DNA from 4 places in the Kitasatospora sp. NPDC058162 genome. Region 2 is predicted to be linked to each of the others. Evidence: riboswitches for the same ligand, from Rfam matches in the RefSeq annotation. Region 2 holds a riboswitch; each other region holds the start of a gene.
What was found. Region 2 has a riboswitch for cyclic di-AMP ahead of ACFVXG_RS07215 (transglycosylase family protein). Riboswitches for the same ligand answer to the same signal wherever they lie in the genome.
Positions count from the first base shown of each region.

Region 1: it holds a riboswitch for cyclic di-AMP, as region 2 does, so the genes downstream of both, ACFVXG_RS44580 (M23 family metallopeptidase) here and ACFVXG_RS07215 (transglycosylase family protein) in region 2, are expected to answer to the same signal.
Region 3: it holds a riboswitch for cyclic di-AMP, as region 2 does, so the genes downstream of both, ACFVXG_RS41590 (peptidoglycan DD-metalloendopeptidase family protein) here and ACFVXG_RS07215 (transglycosylase family protein) in region 2, are expected to answer to the same signal.
Region 4: it holds a riboswitch for cyclic di-AMP, as region 2 does, so the genes downstream of both, ACFVXG_RS37440 (NlpC/P60 family protein) here and ACFVXG_RS07215 (transglycosylase family protein) in region 2, are expected to answer to the same signal.

Region 1 covers NZ_JBHVUS010000060.1:10,579-14,800, reverse strand. Annotated here, with positions in the region: gene ACFVXG_RS44590 (GNAT family N-acetyltransferase) at 1-516, opposite strand, end outside; gene ACFVXG_RS44585 (hypothetical protein) at 559-1,518, shown strand; gene ACFVXG_RS44580 (M23 family metallopeptidase) at 1,584-2,432, opposite strand; cyclic di-AMP (ydaO/yuaA leader) riboswitch at 2,445-2,603, opposite strand; gene ACFVXG_RS44575 (YiaA/YiaB family inner membrane protein) at 2,800-3,090, shown strand; gene ACFVXG_RS44570 (alpha/beta fold hydrolase) at 3,220-4,044, shown strand; gene ACFVXG_RS44565 (TetR/AcrR family transcriptional regulator) at 4,074-4,222, shown strand, end outside.
Region 2 covers NZ_JBHVUS010000003.1:180,548-184,769, reverse strand. Annotated here, with positions in the region: gene ACFVXG_RS07225 (SDR family NAD(P)-dependent oxidoreductase) at 1-410, opposite strand, end outside; gene ACFVXG_RS07220 (cytochrome P450) at 725-2,041, shown strand; cyclic di-AMP (ydaO/yuaA leader) riboswitch at 2,252-2,422, shown strand; gene ACFVXG_RS07215 (transglycosylase family protein) at 2,424-3,224, shown strand; gene eno (phosphopyruvate hydratase) at 3,508-4,222, shown strand, end outside.
Region 3 covers NZ_JBHVUS010000046.1:39,096-43,317, reverse strand. Annotated here, with positions in the region: gene ACFVXG_RS41595 (APC family permease) at 1-716, opposite strand, end outside; gene ACFVXG_RS41590 (peptidoglycan DD-metalloendopeptidase family protein) at 1,125-2,081, opposite strand; cyclic di-AMP (ydaO/yuaA leader) riboswitch at 2,084-2,267, opposite strand; gene ACFVXG_RS41585 (MFS transporter) at 2,665-4,122, shown strand; gene purB (adenylosuccinate lyase) at 4,148-4,222, opposite strand, start outside.
Region 4 covers NZ_JBHVUS010000035.1:35,612-39,833, forward strand. Annotated here, with positions in the region: gene ACFVXG_RS37435 (NlpC/P60 family protein) at 1-1,009, opposite strand, end outside; gene ACFVXG_RS37440 (NlpC/P60 family protein) at 1,255-2,367, opposite strand; cyclic di-AMP (ydaO/yuaA leader) riboswitch at 2,378-2,532, opposite strand; gene ACFVXG_RS37445 (NlpC/P60 family protein) at 2,871-3,905, opposite strand; gene ACFVXG_RS37450 (NYN domain-containing protein) at 4,107-4,222, opposite strand, start outside.

The DNA.
Region 1 (4,222 bases), on a different contig from region 2:
CCAGACGCCGCCCTTGTGGAGGTCGTGCCGGACGTGCCCCTCCAGCCGGAAGCCGAGCCGGGTGAGCACCTTGGCCGAGGCCGCGTTCTCCACGTCGACGCGGGCGGCCAGCCGGTGCAGGCCGAGCACTCCGAAGGAGAACCCGCAGAGCAGTCCGGCGATCTCGCCCGCGTAGCCGCGGCCCCACACCGGGCGACTGAGCACGTACCCGAGGTAGGCGGAGCGGTACGTGCCGAGGGTGAGGCTGGCGTGCGCGACCGGCAGCGCGTCCTCCGGGTCCTCGGCGTCCTCCCGCCGGACCACGGCGAGCCGGTAGGTGTGCCGCTCCTCGGCCATCGCCTCCTCCAGGTAGAGCTCCAGCTGGTCGGCACAGGTCTCGCGGTCGCGCGGCTCGAAGGGGAGGTAGCGGGTCACCTCCGGGTCGCCGTACAGCGCGTGCAGCGCGTCCAGTTCCTCCGGGGTGTGGTGGTACTCGCGGATCGCGAGCCGGGGGCCGGTGAGGCGTACGGGGACCATGGCTGCCGACCCTACCCGCGTCCGGCGACTACCGTTCGGAGCATGAACGACGAAGACCTGCGGCTCGCCCCGCGCACCAGGGCCGCCGACCTGCTCGCCTGGGCGGCCGGGCAGGACCGCGCGCCGGTGGCCGAAGCGCCGCTGCGCACGGTGCTGGCGCTACTGGAGCTGGGCGAGGGCAGGATGCACGACGGCTGGCCCGAACTGACCTCCGACGCGGTGGAGCACCTGCTGTACGAGCGGCTCCACCTCTACGTCCAACCCGCGCCGGAGGAGGACCCGTTCGCCTACGGCGCGGCCGTACGGCTGCTGGTCGACCACCAGCGGGCCGCGAAGCGGCTCAACGCCAAGCGCCAGGAGCGGCTGCACGCCGAGGCCGAGTGGCAGGGCGAGGTCGCGGTCGGGCTGCTGCGCCGCGCCGACCTGGTGACCTGGCCCCGGCTGTACGCGGTGCTGCTGCACGCCCACGGGGTGGACGTGACGGACCCCGCGGCCGTCCGGGACTGGCTGACCGGCTTCGCCGGGCTCGATGAGGAGGAGCGGCTGGCCTGGTACGGGGCGCTGGGGCCGACCGGCTGGCTGGACGAACCGGACGAGCAGGGCTGGGGGCCGGGCCGGGTGCTGTCCGTCGGCATGGCCACCGACGGCGCGCGGCGGCTGCTGGAGCACGGCCTGATGCGGCGCAGCTACCGCAACCTGGCCGAGTTGAACGCGCTGGGGCGCCCGATGCCGGACGAACTGGCCGGGGGCTTCGAGGAGTTCGAGGCGGCGGCGGCCGAGGCGGCGCTCGACCTGCTCGGCGACTGGACGGTGCCCGGGCTGGCGCGGCTGCTGGTGGAGGAGTTCCCGGAGCTCGCGCCGGAGCCGGGGGCGGCCGAGATCGACGCCTATCTGGCGCAGCTGCCCGCGGCGGAGTCGGCGGAGTCGGTGGAGTCGGCGGCTGCGACGGCTGCGGCTGCGGCGGCGGAGCCGGAAGCTTCGGCGGAGCAGCCGGCGGAGTGAGCCGATGACGCGGAAGGGCCCCGGGCGACGCGCCCGGGGCCCTTCCGTACGGTCTTCGGCGGTGCTTACGGGTTGAGGCCGTGCTGCTGGAGCCAGGTCTCCGGGTCGACCGGGGCGCCGCCGCCGGGGCGGACCTCCAGGTGCAGGTGCGGGCCGGTGACGTTGCCGGTCGCGCCGACCTTGCCGATCTGCTGGCCGGAGGTGACCTTGCCGGAGCCCTGGATGATCGAGGAGAGGTGGCAGTACCAGATCTCGGTGCCGTCGGGCAGGGTCTCGACGATCCGGTAGCCGTACGAGCCGGACCAGCCGGCCGAGGTGATGGTGCCCTGGCCGACCGCGTGGACCGCGGTGCCGGTGTCGGCGGCGAAGTCCAGGCCGGTGTGCAGGTGGGCCCAGTAGCGGGCGCTCTGGCCGTAGTGGGCGGAGAGGTTGTAGTCCTTCACCGGCAGGGTGAGGGCGGCGGCCTTGGCCCGCTCGGCCTCCTCGGCGGCGCGCTTGGCCTCCGCCTCCTTGGCGGCGGCCTTGGCCTCGGCCTCCTGGGCGGCCTGCACCCGGGCGCCCTCCTCGGCGGCGGTGCGCTGGCTGTCGGCCTGCTGCTGGATGCGGGCGGCGAGCGCGAGGCCGGGGTCGGCGGCCAGGGCGACCGGCGCCTCGTCCGGGGTCTCGATGGCGGGCGCGGCGGCCGGGGTCGCGGAGGCGAAGCCGGTGGCACCCAAGGTGGCGGCGACGGCGGTGACGCCGAGCAGCGGGGAGGCTCCGCGGGTCTGACGCGGCATCCGGTGGCGGTTGGCCTCGGCCTCCGGGGCGAAGTCCTCCGGAGCGAAGGACTCTGGGCCGTCCGGGCCGGGGTGGTCGAGGAGCTGGGTACCGGCTGCGGGGCCGGCCGGGTGTGCCGGAGTGTGCGTCGACGCCACGGAGGCGCGCTCCTTTCCTTCCTTCGCGCCTACCGGGTTAGCTGACGGGTTCGGAGCAGGAAGGTCTCCTACGGCCGGGCCGGAGCCCCGCCGATTCACCCCAAGGAACGTGGTTCCCCGGCTCCCTGACCTGCCCGGAGGCCGGTCGGCGGGATTAGGCGACGGCGCACGGTGCCGTCTGGGTACGGCGTTGACGACCGCGCTGCGTTATCAAACGTTAATCCTAGGACGCTCTGATTCCAAGCCATCCGCCCGGGACGGCTGTGGAGCAGGTGATCGGACGTCAACGAACGACCCCTCGACCACCTGGCTCATCTGAGTACTCCTACTCATGTGCGACCCGACCGCCCCACCGCATCCTGGCGCCATGAGCGCACCGATGCAGTCACGGACCACGGCGGCGTACTTCGTCCAGGCCGTCCTCTCCTTCGCCATCTCCGGCACCGCCCTCGCGGCCGGGATCGCCTACCTGCCCGTCGGCGGCTGGACCCGGGCCTTCCTGGGGATCGGCCTCCTCTACACCGTCACCTCCTCGTTCACGCTGGCCAAGGTGGTCCGGGACCGGCAGGAGTCCTCGGACACCGTCGCCCGGGTCGACCAGGCCCGGCTGGAGAAGCTGCTCAGCGAGCACGACCCGTTCAGGGCCGAGGGAGTCTGAACGGGAGGACTTGGACGGTCGGCACTGCTGCCGCCGGCGGCCGGTTCGGACGGGGCGCTTGACGGCTAAGGCTATTAGCCTTAGCTTTATGGCTATCGGCAGCAACGACCGAGCCAGCGGAGGCCCACCATGAACGGCACCACCACCCCGAGCACCCAGTACCTCGACGTCCCCGGCGGCCGGCTCGCGTACGACGACACCCGGCAGGGCGACGGCACCCCCGTCGTCCTGCTCCCCGGGATGCTCGACTCCCGCCGCGCCTACCGGCACCTGCACCCGCTGCTCACCGCCGCCGGCCACCGGGTCATCACCATGGACGTGCGCGGCTTCGGCGAGTCCTCGATCGTCTGGGACGACTACAGCCCCGCCGCCGTCGCCACCGACGTCCTGGCCCTGCTCGACCACCTCGGCATCCAACGGGCCGTCCTGGTCGGGCAGTCCTACACCGGGGCCACCGTGGTCAAGGTCGCCGGCGACGCACCCCAGCGGGTCGCCGGTATCGCCCTGATCGACGCCTTCGTCGAATACCGGGCCAACGCCCTCATGCAGGGCGTCATGGTCGTCATGGGCGCCGCCATGGTCCGGTGGCCCGGCGTCTGGGGCTACTACCTGCGCAAGATGGCCTTCCCCGGCCCCCGCCCCGCCGACCTCGACGGCTACGTCGACGGACTGGTCGCCGCCCTGCGCACCCCCGGCCGCCGGACCGCCACCCGCGGCCACGTCACCGGCGACTCCGCGCCCATCGGCTGGTGCGCGGCCGTCCGCTGCCCCGCCCTCGTCCTCATGGGCAGCAAGGACCCCGACTTCCCGAAGCCCGAAGCCGTCGCCGACCTCCAGGCCGAGAAGCTCGGCGCCCGCAAGGTGATGATCGAAGGGTCCGGGCACTACCCGATGGCCGACAACCCCGCCGCCGTCGCCGACGCCCTGCTGCCCTTCCTCACCGAACTCGCCTGACCCCTCGCCCCCACGGAGAACCCGAAGCCATGCCCCGCGTAGGACTGACCCCCGACCAGGTCGTCGACCACGCCCTCGCCCTCATCGACAACCAGGGCACCGAAGCCCTCACCCTCGCCGCCGTCGCCACCCGGGCGGGCGTCGCCACCCCCTCGCTGTACAAGCACGTCAGCGGCGG
Region 2 (4,222 bases):
GTGCGCTCGGAGGAGCCCCGCTGCGGCGGGACGAGTTCGCCGATGGCCTCGCCGATCAGGACGACGAGTTCGGCGAGGCGCTCCAGGTCGAGGTGGTCGGGCAGGTCGGCGAGGGAGACGATCCGCTCGCCCTTGGGGCCGGCCACGCAGAAGAGGTCGATCGGCCCGAAGTGCTTCTCGGCGGTGTCGACCAGGGCGGCGACGTCGCTGGGCCGGCGGATGTCGCCGCCGACGCCGACCACGGGGCAGCCCGGCCGGTCGAGTTCGGAGGCGAGGTCCTCGGCGATGCCGACGTGGGTGTCGGCGATCAGCATCCCGGCGGCGCCGGCCGCGGTGAACCGGCGGGCGAGGTCGGCTCCCGAACCGCCGTCGAGTACCGCGATGACGACGACTGCTCCGCTGACCTTCATTGGTCCAGCTCCTCCCTGCGGGCGACACCGCACCGGCGCCCACGCGTACTTCGGAGGATCGTAGGCACGTCCTGACCCTCCGCAACAGGGATTACCCCGCAGGTGACCAGGCTCACGCCTGCCACCCGGCCAAGAGCTGTCCAAGGCCTGTCCGCGGACCGTCCACGGACCGTCCACGGGGCGTCCACGGAGTGTTGACGACCTGCTCGCGCTCCGCTCGTCCGCCGCTCGCGCGCCGTTCGCGAACCGTTGACGATCGCCGGCCGGTCCGGGCGCGTCCGGTCGAGCGGTTGCCGAGCGGTTACGGTCGACCCATGCCAGCTCAGCCCGACGGCGCCCCGTCCGCCGCCCAGCCCGATCCGCAGCTCTTCACCTGGGAGTTCGCCGCCGACCCGTACCCGGCCTACGCCTGGCTGCGCGAGCACGCCCCGGTGCACCGCACCAAGCTGCCGAGCGGGGTGGAGGCCTGGTTGGTGACGAGGTACGCGGACGCCCGGCAGGCGCTCGCGGACGGCCGGCTGTCGAAGAACCCGGCGCACCACAGCGAGCAGGCGCACCGCACCGGCCGGGTGGGCATCCCGGGGGAGCGGCAGGCGGACCTGATGACCCACCTGCTGAACATCGACCCGCCGGACCACACCCGGCTGCGCCGCCTGGTGTCGAAGGCGTTCACCCCGCGCAGGGTGGCCGAGTTCGAGCCGCGGGTGCAGCAGTTGACCGACCGGCTGATCGACGGCTTCGCGCAGCGCGGGTCGGCGGACCTGATCCACGAGTTCGCGTTCCCGCTCCCCATCTACGCGATCTGCGACATGTTGGGCGTGCCGGCCGAGGACCAGGACGACTTCCGGGACTGGGCCGGGATGATGCTGCGACACACGAAGCCGGGCCAGGGTGGCGGCCAACGCGGCGGTGTGGGGCGGGCGGTGAAGCAGATCCGCGCGTACCTGCTGGAGCTGATCCACCGCAAGCGGGCGGACCTCGGGGACGACCTGATCTCCGGCCTGATCCGGGCGAGCGACCACGGTGAGCACCTGACCGAGAACGAGGCCGCCGCGATGGCCTTCATCCTCCTCTTCGCCGGGTTCGAGACGACGGTGAACCTGATCGGCAACGGGACGTACGCGCTGCTGCGCAATCCCGGTCAGCGGGCGCTGCTGCAGGAGTCGGTGGCCCGCGGCGAGACCGCGCTGCTGGAGACCGGGATCGAGGAACTCCTGCGCTACGACGGGCCGGTGGAGCTGGCGACCTGGCGGTTCGCGACCCGCCCGCTGACCATCGGCGGGGTGGACATCCCGGTCGGCGACCCGGTGCTGGTGGTGCTGGCGGCGGCGGACCGCGACCCGGCCCGGTTCTCGGACGAGAACACCCTGGACCTGGCCCGGAGCGACAATCCCCACCTGGGGTTCGGGCACGGCATCCACTACTGCATCGGCGCCCCGCTGGCCCGGCTCGAAGGGCGGTCCGCGCTGGCCACGTTGCTTTCCCGACTGCCCGATCTCCGGCTGGCCGAAACCCCGGAGAATCTGCGCTGGCGAGGTGGCCTGATCATGCGCGGATTGCGCGAACTTCCGGTCGAATTCAGTCCGGAGAGCCGGTCGCCGCACAGCCGTCCTGAGCCGCCGACACGCTGACGTGACGTCGCAAATCCGGCCCGGAGGGCGGTATGAACACCCATCAAACCGGACAAAGACCCGCCGTTGGTAGGCGACCGAACACGGGCCGTAATTTTTGTGTGATGTCGGTGATATGAGCTTGTGATTGGTCTGAGGATCTGTCTAGTCTCCCTGGAGTTCGCAGCTGCGGACCTCGTGCGCGGGACGCCGAATCCTGCCCGCCGCGTCACGGGAAACCGACCAGAACCCTGGGCAGGGGCGGGGGAACCAGGTTTGTTGCCGTTCCTCCACGGCTTGGGGTGAAGCCGCCCGAGCGGAAGCGTTTCCGCACACGGCGGCCGGGCCACCTCCCGGTCCGAACCCGACAGCTCACCTCGCAGGCGTGCGGAGAGGGACCTTCATGCTGTTCGTTGGATCTGGCCGTCATCGCCGTCGCACCCAGGCCGAGAAGGCCATCGCCGTCGCCGGTGTGGCCGGCGTCGGACTCGCACTGCCGCTCCTCTCCGCCACCGGCGCCTCCGCCGCCCCGGCCTCCGCCTGGGACTCGGTCGCCCAGTGCGAGAGCGGCGGCGACTGGGGCATCAACACCGGCAACGGCTTCTACGGCGGCCTGCAGTTCACCTCCAGCACCTGGAAGGCGTACGGCGGCACCGCGTTCGCGGCGCAGGCCAACCAGGCCAGCCGGGCGCAGCAGATCTCGGTCGCCGAGAAGGTCCTCGCCTCGCAGGGCCCCGGCGCCTGGCCGGTCTGCTCCCTGAAGGCCGGCCTGAGCAAGGGCGGCGCCCCGGCCGACGTGGACGCCTCCTCGGACGCCAAGCCGCAGAAGCAGCAGGTCCAGAAGCAGCAGGCGCAGAAGCAGGCGCCCAAGCAGCAGACCCCCAAGGCCGCCGCGAAGCCCGCCCAGCCGCAGCCGGTCCAGCAGTACGCGCCGAAGCACGCCGCGCCGAAGACGGCCGAGAAGCCGGTCGACCAGTCGGCCCAGCAGTACACCCCGAAGCACGCCGCCCCGCGGGCCGCCCAGGCCCCGGCCGCCGCCACGACCGGCCACGACTACACCGTCCGGGACGGCGACACCCTGTCGGGCATCGCCACCACCCAGGGCGTGTCCGGTGGTTGGCAGGCGCTGTACGACGGCAACCGCGGCACGGTCGGCGGCAACCCGAACCTGATCATGCCCGGCCAGGTCCTGCACCTCGGCTGAGCCGTTCCACGGCGGACACGGAGGGGGCCGCGCCCGGCGGCCCCCTCCGTCCGCGTCCTCCGCGTCCGTCCGGACCCGTCCTCGTCCCGGCCCGCCCCGGTGGGACGGGCCGGGACGAGCAGGTGAACTACCGGTGGGTAGCAGGGCCACACGCTGAGACGGAGTCGAGGCCGACGTGGTCCCGGGAGCCCGGGCGGTTAGGCTCTGGTCGTAACGACTCCGCAATCGTCCGGCCTGACAGCACCACCGCCAGCCGGACCCTGCTTCCGCAAGGAGATGCTTCGTGCCGTCCATCGATGTCGTCGTAGCCCGTGAAATCCTCGACTCCCGCGGCAACCCCACGGTAGAGGTCGAGGTCGGCCTCGACGACGGCAGCACGGGTCGTGCCGCTGTTCCGTCGGGTGCCTCGACCGGCGCCTTCGAGGCGCTTGAGCTGCGCGACGGCGACAAGAACCGCTACTTCGGCAAGGGCGTGGAGAAGGCCGTCCTCGCCGTCATCGAGCAGATCGGCCCGGAGCTGGTCGGCTACGACGCCACCGAGCAGCGCCTGATCGACCAGGCCATGCTCGACCTGGACGCCACCCCGGACAAGTCCTCGCTCGGCGCCAACGCCATCCTGGGCGTCTCGCTGGCCGTCGCGCACGCCGCCTCCGAGGCCAGCGACCTGCCGCTGTTCCGCTACCTGGGCGGCCCGAACGCCCACGTCCTGCCGGTCCCGATGATGAACATCCTCAACGGCGGCTCGCACGCGGACTCCAACGTCGACATCCAGGAGTTCATGATCGCCCCGATCGGCGCGGAGTCCTTCTCCGAGGCCGTCCGCTGGGGCGTCGAGGTCTACCACACCCTCAAGGGCGTGCTGAAGGAGCGCGGCCTGTCCACCGGCCTCGGCGACGAGGGCGGCTTCGCGCCGAACCTGGACAGCAACCGCGAGGCCCTGGACCTGATCACCGAGGCCATCGAGAAGGCCGGCTACGTGCCCGGCCGCGACATCGCGC
Region 3 (4,222 bases), on a different contig from region 2:
GCGGTCGACTCGAAGCCCACCCAGGAGCAGAACGCGAAGAACAGTCCCAGCCCGGCCCCGGCCGTGCCCGAACCCCCCACCCCGTTCAGCGCGTTCAGCGGGTTCACCGCCTCGCCGACGATGCCCTCCGGACCGCCGCCGGAGGCCAGCACGGCCAGCGAGACCGCGCCCAGCACCCCGACCTCCAGCACCAGCGCCACCCCGAGCACCTTCGTCGTCAGGTGCAGGTCGAACCAGGCCATCACCCCGATCACCGCCACCCCGGCCAGCGCGTACCAGCCCCAGCCGAGGTCCACGCCCAGCTGCGAACGGACCAGTCCCCGCAGCGAGTACGCGAAGAAGCCGACGACCGAGGCCTCGAAGACGATGTACGCCAGCACCGCGAGCAGCCCCGAGCCCATCCCGACCACCCGGCCCAGCCCGTGCGAGATGTACCCGTAGAACGCCCCGGCCGCCGTGAGGTGCCGGGCCATCGCCACGTACCCGACCGAGAACACGGTGAGCACCACGGTCACCAGGACGTACGCGGCCGGCGCGCCGACCCCGTTGCCCTGCCCGACGATGATCGGCAGGTTCCCCGTCATGGCGGTGATCGGGGCGGCACTGGCGACCGCCATGAACACCACGCCCACCAGGCCGACCGAGTCCGGCTTCAGCCGGTCGACCCCGCCCGACCGGGCCCGTTCCCCGACCACGTCCCCGCTCCGCACGGCCATCCGGCCTCCTCGTCCACCCGGGCGCTCCCGCCCGCCGGACCGGCCGGGCGCTGACTGCCGCCAGGATCGGCACATCGCGGACGGCCCGCAAACAGCCGCAACCAGCCGGTCCGCGCCCGGGGTTGACGCCGCGTTCGACACCTCGAACGCCGAGAACACCGAGAACACGAAGAACGCCGAGAACACCCCGAGCCGGGAACACCCGGGCCGGGAAACGGAAGCAGCCGGCCCGGCCGCGCGAGAGAGAGGTGTCTCGCACGGCCGGGCCGGCCATGGGCGTGTCCCGCGCCCAGGTCCACTGGTGCGGCGATCACCCGGTCGAGCGGTCACCCGACATGACCATCCCGGGCGGTCGATTCGCCCCGCATCAGCGGTGGTTCAGAAGGTCCTGCGGAAGGACCGGGTGGGTCAGAGCGCGACGCCGTGCGCCCGCAGGTAGGCGACCGGGTCGATGTCCGAGCCGTACTCCGGACCGGTACGGATCTCGAAGTGCAGGTGCGGGCCGGTCACGTTGCCGGTCGCACCGGAGAGGCCGAGCTGCTGGCCGGCGGTGACGGTCTGACCAACGCTCACGCCGATCGAGGACAGGTGCGCGTACTGGGCGTACTTGCCGTCGCCGAGCTGGATCTCGACCTCGTTGCCGTAGGCGCCGTCGTAACCGGCCTTCACCACCACGCCGTTGGCGACGGCGCGCAGCGGGGTGCCGGTGGAGGCGACGAAGTCCTGGCCGGTGTGGTGGCCGGAGGCCCACATCGAGCCGGCCACGCCGTAGGCCTCGCCCAGCACGGGGTTGGCGACCGGGGCGAGGTAGCCGGAGGTGGCGGCGACCGGGGCGGCGGTGACGGCCTGGGCCGGGGCGGCGGTCTGGACCTGGGTCTGCAGCTGAGCACCCGGCTTGGCAGCCTCGGTCTGGACCTGCACCTGGGAGTCCGCGGCGGCGGGCTTGACCGGCTTGGCCGGCTTCGCCGGGGCCGGGGCGGCGGCCGGGGCCGCGGGCTTCGCGGCGTCAGCGGCGTGGCCCGCGAGGGCCAGCTGCTGACCGGGGAAGATCAGGTTCGGGTCGGCACCGACCACCGAGCGGTTCTGCTCGTACAGCGCGTGCCAGCCGCCCTCGACGTGCTTGGTGTCGGCGATCTGCGACAGGGTGTCACCGCTGACGACGCGGTAGCTCCCCTGGGCGGCGGCCGGAGCGGCGGCCTGCGAAGCGGCCGGGGCGGCCGGGGCGGCGGCGGCCGCCGGGGCGGTGTCCGCCTGGGCGCTCATCGCGGTCACGAGCGGCAGGACGAACGAGACGCCGGTGACGGCGGTGGCGATGCCGATGCGGGCGGCACGGGGCAGGGCGATACGACGAGCCTGTGCAGGCATGGAATTTTCCTCTCCGACGCCTGCGAGGTGAGCTGTCGGGTTCGGGCTGGAGTTGCCCGGCCGCATGCGCGGCTTCACCCCAAGCCGGTCCTGGTCGTCCGTGCCCTGAAAAGGCGCGAACTCCGGTCCGGCGACTTACCTGTGGGTCCCCCGCTCCTGCCGTACAGAGTTCAGTGCGAGCCACCGGGCAGCGGCAGGACTCGGCGTTCCACCCGGTGGATCCGCCCGGGCTGGCCGGGCGGTCGCTGAACTAAAACTCATCCGTTCAGGTGAAGCAATGTCGATCTCTTGAATCCGCAACCAACCCCGCCGCCACCGTCACCCTCCGAATGATCCGCTGTACCGTACGTGCACAATCCATTCACCCGGAGCCACTGATCCACGACGCTGCGCCGACCGGGCCACCCCTGCGCGACCCTTCGCTCACGCACCGCCACCGGCCGACACACCACCCGGTGACCCTTGTCACGTACACCCCGGCGGGCGCAGGATTCGGCCCGTGGCCACCTCTCAAGCCGGCACCCTGCGCCTCGGCACCGCACAGGGTCGCTGGGTACTCCTCGCAACGGTGCTCGGCTCCAGCATGGCGATGCTCGACGGCACGGTGGTGAACGTCGCCCTGCCCCGGATCGGCGCCGACCTCGGCGCCTCCCTCGCCTCCCTGCAATGGACCCTGAACGCCTATCTGCTCACCCTGGCCGGCCTGATCCTGCTCGGCGGCGCCCTCGGCGACCGCTACGGACGGCGCCGGGTCTTCCTGATCGGCGTGGTCTGGTTCGCCGTCGCCTCCGCGGCCTGCGCCGCCGCCCCGACCATCCACGTGCTGATCGCCGCCCGCGCCGTCCAGGGCATCGGCGGGGCGCTGCTCACCCCGGGCTCGCTCGCCATGCTCCAGGCGGTCTTCCACCCGGACGACCGCTCGGCGGCGGTCGGCCTCTGGTCCGGCCTGGGCGGGGTGTCGGCGGCCGTCGGCCCCTTCCTCGGCGGCTGGCTGGTGGACGGCCCCGGCTGGCGCTGGATCTTCCTGCTGAACCTGCCGCTGGCTGCCGCCGTGATCGCGGTGACCTCCCGCTACGTCCCGGAGAGCCGGGACGAGTCCGCCACCGGCCGCTTCGACGTGCCCGGCGCCCTGCTCGCCGCCCTCGCCCTCGGCGCGATCACCTACGCGCTCACCGCCGCCGGGGAGGGGCTGTCCCCCGTCGTCTGGGTCACCGGCGCGATCGGCCTGCTGCTGGCCGCCGCCTTCGTGGCCGTCGAGCGGCGCGCGCCCGACCCGATGCTGCCGCTCGGACTGTTCTCCTCCCGGCTGTTCACCGCCGTGAACCTGGTCACCCTCTGTGTCTACGCGGCGTTCAGCGGGGTGTTCTTCCTGCTGGTGGTGCAGCTGCAGATCGTCTCGGGCTTCTCCCCGCTGGTCTCCGGCTTCGCACTGGTGCCGATCACGGTGCTGATGCTGACCCTGTCCGCGCGCGCCGGGCGCCTCGGCAAGCGGATCGGCCCGCGCCTGCCGCTGACCGTCGGCCCGCTGCTGTGCGCCGCCGGGGTGCTGCTGATGCTGCGCACCGGCCCCGGCTCCTCCTACTGGGCGGACGTGCTGCCCGCGGTCGCCGTGATGGGCTCCGGGATGACCCTGCTGGTCGCGCCGCTGACCGCGACCGTGCTGGCCGCCGTCGAGGTGCGGCACGCGGGCATCGCCAGCGGCGTCAACAACGCCGCCGCCCGCGCGGCCGGCCTGCTCGCGGTGGCCGCCCTGCCGGCGCTGGCCGGACTGAGCGGCAACGCCTACCGGGTGCCGTCCGCGGTGGACTCCGCCTTCCACACCGCGATGCTGATCTGCGCCGGCCTGCTGACCGCCGGCGGGCTGATCGCCTTCACCACCGTCCGGGGCAACGTGCTCGCGCCCGAGGAGGAGCACCCGGTGGCCGAGCCGAACTGCGACTGGCCCTGCGCCACCACCACCCCGCCGCTCGACCCGGGCCGCCCCCGCACGCACGAGGGCCCCGCCACCGGAACGGCGGCAGGGCCCTCGTCGGACAACTGACTCCTCGTCAGAGAATACTGCTCTCTTAGAGGATGTCGCCGGGGGTGTACTTGGCCGCCGCCGGGTACGCCGCCGCGACGGCCTCCACCTGGCGGACGAC
Region 4 (4,222 bases), on a different contig from region 2:
CGCTCTCGTACCGGACCTTGGCGCCGGGGTACGGGGCGTGCACCATCACGCCGCCGCCGGCGTACATCCCGACGTGGTGCATGTCCCGGTAGAAGATCACCAGGTCTCCCGGCCGTGCTTCGGAGAGGCTGATCCGCTGCCCGGCGTACGCCTGGGCCTGCGAGGTCCGCGGCAGGGTCACTCCGGCCTGCCGCCAGCTGTAGTACATCAGACCGGAGCAGTCGAAGGCACGGGGTCCGGTGGATCCGTAGACGTAGGGCGAGCCGACCATCCGCACGGCGGCGGCCAGCGCGGCCGCCCCGCGCTCGGAGGCGGCCGGGGCGTTGCCGAGGTCCAGCCGGTCGGTGCCGCGGGTGGCCCGCTGCTCGGCCTCCCGGGCGTCCTGGGCGACCATCCTGTTCCGCTCGGCGGCGCCCAGGCTGTTGAGCAGCTTCTGCGCCGTGGCGAGGCGCTGCTGGATCTGCTGCTTGTTCTCGGCGAGCGAGCGGCGGGCCTCGTCCAGTTCGGCGAGCTTGGCGGCGGTCTCGGTGCGGCGCTGGTCGAGCCGGCGCTGACGGGTGACCAGCTCGTGCAGGGTCTCCTGCTGGCGTTCGGCGGCCTGGCCCAGGGTCCGGGCGCGGTTGAGGTAGGCCTCGGGGTCGGTGGAGAGCATCAGCTGGGCGGTCTGGGTCATCCCGCCGCCCCGGTACTCGGCCCCGGCCACCGTGGCGAGGTCGGCGCGCAGCTGGTTGAGCTGGTCCTGGGCGGCGGCGACCTCGCCCTGGAGGACGGTGGTCTCGCCCAGCAGCCGCTTCTGCGCCTCCAGTGCGGCGTTGTACTTCTCCGAGGCCTGCTCGGCCTCGTCGTACAGCTGCTCGACCTGGGCCTTGACGTCCTTGCGGTCGGGCGTGTCCGGCGCCCCGGGGGCGGCCTGGGCGCTGCCGGCGGTCGCCACGCCCAGGGCCGTGGTGGCGGCCGCGGTCAGTACCAGCGCACGGGCGAGCAGTTGGGAACGACGGTGCACGGGCATGGCGGCAGCGGCTCCAGTCCTGCGGCGCGGCCCCGCGGCCGCGCCCCGGTGGGCGGCCGTCGATCGGGAGTCCGGTGGCAGACGTTAGCGAGTCCGGGCAAGCGAGTCCAAACCCCTACCGATCCGAATATTTGACCCCTATTCGGACATCCGGTCGATCCACCGGAAAAGCCGCAGGCCCGGCCCTCCGTGACGGAGGACCGGGCCCGTGGCAGCTACCCCTGTTTTTGGGGGCTTGGTGAGGATCAGACCCGCACGATGGACGACAGCGGCATGTTGGAGACGGCCTCGTAGCGCACCGACGCACCCGGCTTGGGAGCGTGCAGCACCTGGCCGTTGCCCGCGTAGATGCCGACGTGGTGGGCGTCGCCGTAGAAGATCAGCATGTCGCCGGGCTGGGCCTGGGAGATGTCCGAGCCGATCCGGGTGCCAGCACCGGCCTGCTCCTGCGAGGTGCGCGGCAGCGACACACCGGCCTGGTTGAACGCCCAGACCATCAGACCGGAGCAGTCGAAGGAGCCGGGGCCGACGGCGCCCCAGATGTACGGGCTGCCGACCTTGGTGGCGGCGGCGGCCAGCGCGGCGGCGCCGTGCGAGCTGCCGGGGGCGATCTTGACCGGCGCGGCGGTGGAGCCCGAGCCGAGGTCGCTGCGGCTGTTGTCGCGGGAGGCGCGGTCCGGGGTGGCGGGCTTGGCCGCGGCGGCCTTCGCGGCGGCGTCGGCGGCGGCCTTGTCCTCGGCGGCCTTGATGGCCTGGCGCTCCTGCTCGGTCAGCGTGTTGAGCAGGTCCTGGGCGGCCTTCAGCTTGTTCTGGACCTCGTCCTTAGAGGCCTTCAGCTGCGTGGTCGTGGACTCCAGCTCGGCGAGCTTGCCCTGGGCCTCGGTGCGGTCCTGGTCGAGCTTGCGCTGCTGCTCCTGGAGCTGCTTCAGCTGGTTCTTCTGGGTGCTGCCGGCCTGGTTCAGCGCACCGGCCTGGTTGAGGAAGTTGTCCGGCGTGGAGGAGAACATCAGCTGGACGGTCGGGGATATGCCCCCGTTGCGGTACTGCTCGCCGGCGATCTCGGCGAGGCCGCCCTGCAGGTCGGTCACCTGTGCCTGCTGCCGGGCCACCTGGTCCTGCATGCCGGAGACCTGCTTCTCCAGCTCCTGCTGCTTCTCCTGGGCGGCGTTGTACTTCTCGGTCGCCTGCTCGGCCTGCTCGTTGAGCTGGTCGACCTGCTCCTTGACCTGGTCCTTGGTCGGCTGCGGGTCGGCGTGCGCGCCGGACTGCGCGGAGAGCGCGACGGCTGCGGCGGCGAAGCCGGTCATGATCGAGACGCGGGCACGGCTGGCGGGCTTGGGACGACGATGGGACGCCACGAAGGCGGACTCCTTCTTCCTACGGCCGCCTACCGGGTGAGCTGACGGGTTCGGGCCGGAAGCATGCCCTACGACGCCTCACCGGCCTCACCTACGGCCGACCTGGCGCCGATTCACCCCGGAGGAACGTGGTTCCCCGGCTCCGCTCCGCAGCACCCCCGACTACTGGGCTCCCCTGTCGGGCAGTCGCTTCGACCTGCCCCGCTGTTTCGCGAACTCGACGGTAACCACCGCCGCCACCCCGGCTGGGTGATCGACTGTGCGGTGGTTCGGAGCACGACCCTAGTAACTGAACCGTGATCCGTTCAAATCCTTGTCAGAAAAAAGACGGAAGATTACCCATGTTCTTTTGTGAAAATGACTGATGGTGATCGCCGCCGCACACAAAGCTGATCGACTCTCACCGTCCGGCCGCGGAAGAGGCAAACCCGAAGCGCCACCCCCGGCGGGAGGTGGCGCGGATCACAGGGCCGGAACCGGCCCCTCGGGGACGTACCGGACCGTCAGATCCGGCGGATCGTGTTGATCGGCATCGCGTCGGCCTTCATCACCTTCACCACGTCACCGGTGTGCGGCGCGTGGACCACCATGCCGTTGCCGATGTACATCGCGACGTGGTGCATGTCGGGGCCGTAGATCACCAGGTCGCCCGGCTGGGCGGTGGAGAGCGTCACGGCGGTCCCGATGTGGCCCTGCTCCTGCGAGGTGCGCGGCAGCGAGACGCCCGCCTGGCCGTACGCCCAGAGCATCAGGCCCGAGCAGTCGAAGGTGCTGGGCCCGGTGGCGCCCCAGCTGTACGGCGAGCCCTGCTTGCTCATCGCCTTGGCCACGGCCACGGCGGCGTAGCCGCTGGCCGGCGGCAGGTTGCTGAGGTCGACCCGGTCGGCGCCGCGGGAGGCGCGGTCGTCCTGCTGCTGCTGGGCCCGCAGGGCCGCCCGGTCGGCGGCGCTGAGCGAGTTCAGCAGGTCCTGGGCGGCCCTCAGCTTGGTGTTGACGTCCGTCTTGGCCTGGTTCAGGTCCTTGGTGGTGGAGTCCAGCGAGGCCAGCACGGCGGCCGCCTCGGCCTTCTCCTGGTCCAGCCGGCGCTGCTGGTCGAGCAGGCCCTTGAGCGCCTCGGTCTGGGTGGCGCTGGCCTGCTGGACGCTCGACGCCTTGTCCAGGTACCCGGTCGGGTCGGAGGAGAGCATCAGCTGGACGGACGGGTCGATGCCGCCGGTGCGGTACTGCTCGCCCGCGACCTGGGCCAGGCCCACCTGCAGCTGGCTCATCTGGTCCTGGCTGCGGGCCACCTGGTCCTGCAGCTGGTCGGCCTGCTTGCGGAGCTGGTCGGCCCGCTCCTTGGCGCCGTTGTACTTCTCGGCCGCCTGCTCCTGTTCCTGCTGGAGCTGGTCGATCTGCGCCTTGACGTCGGCTTTGTTCGGCTGCGGAGCAGCGTGCGCGGCGACCTGGGCGGAGAGGGCGACCGCGGTCGCAGCAGCCGCGGTGAGCACGGAGACCCGCGCGCGGCTCGGCTGCTTGGGACGGCGGTGGGAGGCCAAGGGACCGGCTCCTTCTTCCAACGGGCTCACCCGATCAGGTGAGATTCCGGAAAATAGGTTTGACGCCAGACCCTAGTGAAGATCTATCCGTTTTGCCACTCCCCCGAAGGCGTGAACTCCGGGTTCTCCCACTGACTTCACCGGATCCGCACACCCGCGCCGGAGCCGCACTGACCTGCCGTCACGCCGTCCGCCCCCGGTTCAGGGCCTGGCCAGCCGGTTCAGCAGCAGCACCGAGGCCACGGGGCGCGCACCCGCCTTCCGCACGCCGTCCGCGACCTCCCGGTCGGTGGAGACCACCACCACCGGACGGCCCT